DNA from 2 places in the Bowmanella denitrificans genome. Region 1 is predicted to be linked to the other one. Evidence: predicted binding sites of a transcription regulator. Region 1 holds the regulator's gene; the other holds the start of a gene.
What was found. The regulator LexA, encoded in region 1, represses DNA repair genes until DNA is damaged. The targets are predictions, from matches to a motif close to TACTGTATNNNNATACAGTA.
Positions count from the first base shown of each region.

Region 2: the regulator LexA is predicted to act here: its motif matches at 1,808-1,827, upstream of uvrD (DNA helicase II).

Region 1 covers NZ_BAAAEI010000003.1:36,491-39,655, forward strand. Annotated here, with positions in the region: gene plsB (glycerol-3-phosphate 1-O-acyltransferase PlsB) at 1-962, opposite strand, end outside; gene lexA (transcriptional repressor LexA) at 1,127-1,753, shown strand; gene coxB (cytochrome c oxidase subunit II) at 2,203-3,165, shown strand, end outside.
Region 2 covers NZ_BAAAEI010000031.1:167,771-170,935, forward strand. Annotated here, with positions in the region: gene uvrD (DNA helicase II) at 1-1,763, opposite strand, end outside; gene ABD028_RS22025 (YkgJ family cysteine cluster protein) at 2,073-2,675, shown strand; gene ABD028_RS22030 (HAD-IA family hydrolase) at 2,700-3,165, opposite strand, start outside.

The DNA of each region.
Region 1 (3,165 bases):
ACATAAGTCAAAAGCAGATAATCCATATGACTGCGATGGCAGGGGACATAGATGATTTCATGTCCGTTTTGCGCCAACTCACGGATGCGTGCCGCATTGTGCACTTCTATACCGTTATAAATCTTGTTCCATACCCGGGTCAGTAATCTGTCTGCCAGGCGAATGGTGCCTTCCCGATAATCTGCGGCAATCTCTTTTAAATAGCTCTCAGCCCGTTGTCTGGCTTGTTCAGCACTGAGCCTTTTATCCTGTTGTTCTTCAGTGATGGCATCTTTAACCGCTCTGGCGCCAAGAATGGCATTCTGCAGTTGCAAACGATCAATGCTGCGCGGCCCGGTCATCGCTTGTATACGGCGATAAAAATGTGTCCTGGCGACTCTGATTAACTTATGTGCAATGCGTTCATCACTGCCATTTTCTTCGAGCATGCGCCTGGAGGAAACGGCGCGGCTGAAATAGACAAAGTTGTCGCGACCTAAAAACAGCACAATAAAAAACTTTCGTAACCAACTTGGCGAGGCGCGGTCAGCCAACAAGTCAGACCAACCCGGTTTGGATTTGCCCGGAGCCCGGCCCCAGAAAATCGCCGTCGGTACTATTTGCATATCTATATCCGGCGTCTGCCGCTGCAACTGCAAAATATGTTGAAAGCTGTTCGCTATATCCGTTGCATGAATACGACGACTTATTAACCCCTGCGGTTCTTCCAGACTCAGGTTTGCCTGCAGCACCTGGCCGTTTAACTGCAAGGGGCGCAGGGGATCCGGTAAACCCAATTGCTCGGTTGCTTTCTGCAATGCAATCAGGTCGGTGGCAGAGTGGGTGTGCAACAAATAGATTATGGGTTTGTGTTGATCAATGCCCAGTTCCTGATGAATATCGGCAGGAATGCTTTTGGTTTTGACCAGCAAACGGGTTGGGTATTTAATCAGGTTTAGTAGCAGCTTGTGCAACCAGAACATCGCCAATGGACCTCCTGTAAAAGTGCGCGAAGCATAGCATCTTCTTGGTTTAATGTCCTTGTGCAGCATCAGCCCCTAGCATTTCAGACAGAATAAACAACAAGAGTTGCTATCTTGGTATAACTGGATATACTCACAGTAAAACTGTATGGAAAAACAGGCTTATGCGTCCACTTACACCCCGGCAGGAAGAAGTTCTGCAACTGATTAAAGATACTATGGCTCATACAGGTATGCCGCCTACCCGCGCAGAAATTGCCAAGCAGTTGGGGTTTCGTTCCGCCAATGCCGCCGAGGAACACCTTAAAGCTCTGTCCCGTAAAGGGGTGATAGACATTTTACCGGGCACGTCCAGAGGCATAAAGCTCAACATTCCAATGGACGGACAGGTTGAGGAGGAAGGCCTGCCACTCATCGGCAGAGTTGCTGCCGGTGAACCTATACTGGCACAACAGCACATCGAAACTCACTACAAAGTAGACCCGGATTTGTTTAAACCCAAAGCGGATTTTTTGCTCAGAGTGAATGGGATGAGCATGAAGGATATCGGCATTATGGACGGCGACCTGCTGGCAGTGCATCGTACCCTGGACGTGCATAACGGTCAGGTGGTGGTGGCCAGGGTCGATGATGACGTCACCGTCAAGCGTATTGAGCGACGTGGTCGAAGCGAAATTCTTTTACATGCGGAAAACGAAGAATTCGCGCCGATTAAAGTAGACTTAGCCACCCAGCCTTTTTCGATTGAAGGTATCGCGGTCGGGATTATCCGTAACAGCGATTGGATGTAATCACCTAACAATTATATCCAGGGACGGATGGTATGCCGATGTAGCAGGAGCACTCATCGGCGATATCCAGAGCCTGCTCTACAGGCGCTTCTGCCTGAACCATAGACCCCCATTTAATAGCCGCTCCTAATGGGCAACTTTCCCTGCACAATAAAACAATCAATAAATTAGCAGCTTAGCGAAAATTCGTGATTCCTGCTCACTTATGGTTAAAATTTGAGCGCTTGATTGTTATCCTCTCAGAAATCGCTGGACGCGCCCCGTACAGTTGAGTAATTCTTGTACTGCATTTAACAAAAATATAACAAGAAAGTGTCATTTTGTGTCCAACGGTACTTTCGATTTTCCGGGTTTCTGACACCGGAGTCTTTCAGTTCTGACATAGGAGACGTCACGTGGCCAGAAGTGTGTTGACCGCATTATTCGCAACCCTGCTGAGCGCTGCTGCCATGGCGCAGCCTTCCCAGTTGAACTTGCGCAAGGGGGTAACAGACATCAGTGCGCAGGTTTATGATCTGCACATGACCATTTTCTACATTTGCGTGGTGATTGGCATACTGGTCTTCGGCGCGATGTTTTTTGCGATGATCTTCCATCGTAAATCCAGAGGGGTAAAACCAGCCAATTTCCATGAAAGTGTCAAAGTGGAGGTGGCCTGGACGGTAGTGCCGTTTCTCATTCTTATTGGCATGGCGATTCCTGCTGCCAGTACTTTGATTGCCATGGAAGACACCAGCAAAGCGGATGTAACTGTGTTGGTCACCGGGTCTCAATGGAAATGGCACTATAAGTATATGGAAAACGAGGTGGAGTATTACTCGGTGTTGGCTACCCAACAGGAGCAGATTCACAACAAATTCAGCAAAGGCGAAAACTACTTGCTGGAAGTGGATCGTCCGCTGGTCATCCCCACAGATAAGAAAGTCCGCTTCCTGGTGACCTCTGATGATGTGATTCACTCCTGGTGGGTACCTGATTTTGCCGTGAAAAAAGATGCGAACCCAGGCTTTATTAACGAAGCCTGGGCCCGTGTTAATGAGCCTGGCATTTACCGGGGGCAGTGTGCAGAACTCTGTGGTAAGGACCATGGCTTTATGCCTGTGGTGGTAATAGCCAAGACTCCGGCTGAATACGATGCCTGGATTGCCGAGCAGGAAGCGATTCAGCGCAAAGCCAAAGAGGAAGAGCAAAAGCTTCTGGCCATGAATATGGACATGACCGAATTGATGGATTTGGGCAGTAAGGTTTACCAGAGTACCTGTGCTGCCTGCCATATGCCAAACGGTGAGGGGCTGCCGGGCGTGTTTCCTGGTTTGAAAGGTAGTGCCATAGCCACTGGCGATGTGCGCAAGCATATCGATGTGGTGGTCAACGGCGTTTCCGGTACTGCCATGCAGGCTTTTGGCAAGCAA
Region 2 (3,165 bases), on a different contig from region 1:
TCTTCATTGCTCATCTGACTGGGGAACATGCCCTCTTCCACCCCGGCAATCACCACCAACGGAAACTCCAGACCTTTGGCACTGTGCATGGTCATCATCTGCACCGCATCCTGATGACTGTCTGCCTGGGTTTCACCGGCTTCCAGAGAGGCATGGGCCAGAAATGCAGACAAGGGGGTCATACCTTCCGCTTCATCCGGGGCGACAAACTGCTTACAGGCGGTCACCAGTTCTTCCAGGTTCTCGATGCGGGCCTGAGCTTTTTCACCTTTCTCCGCCTGATACATGGCATACAAACCAGAAGCCTTGATGGCCAAATCGGCTTGTTGTTCCAAGGCCAAACCGGGCAAATCTTCCTGCAGTTTGAGCACCAAATCGACAAAACCCTGCAATGCATTGGCGGCGCGCCCTGATAGGCGTTTTTCCCGCAGCATCAGCAAGGCAGCCTGCCACATGGATTGCTCGGTGGCTTTGGCCGCTTCACGCACCTGCTCCAGGGTACGCTCGCCTATGCCACGGGCCGGCGTATTAACCACCCGCTCAAACGCAGCGTCATCCAGCGGTTGATTGGCCATACGCAAATACCCTAGTGCATCTTTGATTTCCTGGCGTTCAAAGAAGCGCAGGCCACCGTAGATGCGATAGGCCAGGCCTTCGTGCAACATACCCTCTTCCAATACCCGTGACTGTGCGTTATTCCGGTAAAGTACTGCGCAATCACTCAGTGCCCCGCCTTTTTCCTGCCAGCCACGGATTTGCGACACAATAAAACGGGCTTCATCCAGTTCGTTAAAACCGGCGTACAGGGAAATGGGTTCCCCTTCACTGCCCTCGGTCCAAAGCTCCTTACCCAGCCGACCACTGTTATTTTCAATCACGGTATTGGCCGCCTTGAGGATCTTGCCGGTGGAACGATAATTCTGTTCCAGGCGAATGGTGGTGGCGCCGTCAAAATCCCGCAGAAAATGCTGGATATTGTCTACATTGGCACCACGCCAGCCATAAATGGACTGATCATCGTCGCCCACTATCATCATATTGTTGGTCGGGCAGGCCAGCATGCGCAGCCAGGCATACTGGATATTGTTGGTATCCTGAAACTCGTCTACCAGAATAGCGCGGAAGCGTTGCTGATAATGTTGCAGAATGCGTGGATGATTAACCCACAGTTCATGAGCCCGCAACAGCAGTTCGGCAAAATCAATCAAACCGGCCCGGTCACAGGTGTCCTGATAAATCTGATAGATCTCACGCATTTTAGTTTGTGTGGCATCACCGTGAGTCTCTAAATGCTGTGGACGTAAGCCTTCGTCCTTGTTGCCATTGATGTACCACTGAATATGCTTGGGCGACCAATGCTTCTCATCCAGATTCATGCTCTTCAACACCCGCCGAATCAGGCGGTGCTGGTCGTCAGAATCGAGAATCTGAAAGTTCTCCGGTAAGCCGGCTTCCTGATGGTGGGTGCGCAGCAGCCTGTGTGCCAGACCATGGAAAGTACCTATCCACATGCCCTGCAATGAGGAACGCATCAGGCTTTCTACCCGATTGCGCATCTCACGTGCTGCTTTGTTGGTAAAGGTTACCGCCAGAATGCCATATGGCGAAATGCCTTCCACATCCATCAACCAGGCCATGCGATGCACCAACACCCGGGTTTTGCCACTGCCAGCGCCCGCCAGTACCAGCATATCACTGGGTGGCGCGGCAACGGCCTGGCGCTGTTTATCGTTCAGGGAATCGAGCAGGGCAGATACATCCATCGGGTTTGGCTGGCAGTTGAGTGATGGCGCCAGTATATCAGTTGTACTGTGTATTTATACATTCATTTGGCAGCATCGAACGTTAGATGGGTGCTCTGCTTAGAATTCAAACAAGCTGTCTGGCTGCAAAACAGCCAATTACCAGGCGGGAGAATATTTTTCAGCCCCTATTGTGGAAATATCCTTGCGCACATTAGAATCTGCCGTTGGCGTTTTACGGCAGCACCTTCAGTGTGTTGTCTGCCAGTTCAAACTGCCCATCTTAGAACACGCTCTAATTATTACTGTCAATTTATTTGCGGAGTCTGTATGCAAAGACTGCGGGATCTATCGCGTCTTGTTGAGGCTGTGTATGACGAACTCGATCATACCTTCGGAACCTATCAACGTAACTCTGGGTTGGCCTGTCGCCCCGGATGTGGTGCTTGCTGTAACAATCCGGAAATTGAAGCCACACCACTGGAAATGTTACCCCTGGCCCTAACTTTCTATGATCAGGGCCGGGCAGAGCAGGTGCTGGCTGAGCTGGAGGCTTACTCAGGGTTTGCCTGTTATCACTATGTTCGTCATTCGTTGGATGGCATCTTGGGGCAATGTGGGGTGTATCAGCAGCGGCCGGCTATTTGCCGTATGTTTGGTGCCGCTGGTGTAAAGGGTAAACAGGGGGAAACCCGATTATCGGTGTGTCGTACCATTAAGCAGGATCATAGCGACAAGTACCAGCAAACCCTGATTACCATGTTAACTGAGCCTGCGCCTAAAATGGCGGAAGGCAAGGACAGGGTCAGACAATTGGACTATGCCCTGGGTAAGCAGGATATGCCTATTAATCAGGCGCTTAAAGTCGCGATTGAGCGAGTGCTGTTTATTGCTTATTACAGTGGTTTTGAACAGACCGAAGAAGTCGCATAATAGAAGAACTAAAACGGCCAGGGTTTAAATCAAGACCAATAGTTCTTCAAGCTTATGCAGGTGCAAATGTGGCAAGGGGCCGGACAGCTCCTCGCTTAACAGCATCGGTCGATTGACGGCAAACCAGGCGGTTTGGTAACCGGCCTGTAATGCCCCGAATACATCGTTATACAGGTTATCCCCCACATGTAAGATGGTATTTGGTGAGCAAGCCAGGCGCGAAGCCGCCAGGTCAAACATGGCACGATGGGGTTTCATTGGCTGTGACAGGTTGGCACGCAGGCACACCTGAAAGTAATCGCTAATACCAATACGCTGAATATCTACGTTGCCGTTGGTAATGGCCAGTAAAGGCACTTTTTCGGCAAGCCTGGCGAGTACAGAACAAATGTTCTTATCTACCTGAAAGTGGCTGCGCTCTGCATAAAAGAAGGCAAAGGCTTCCTGTACCGCTTTATCCAACTCCTGATTGCGATAGCCACAATGATAT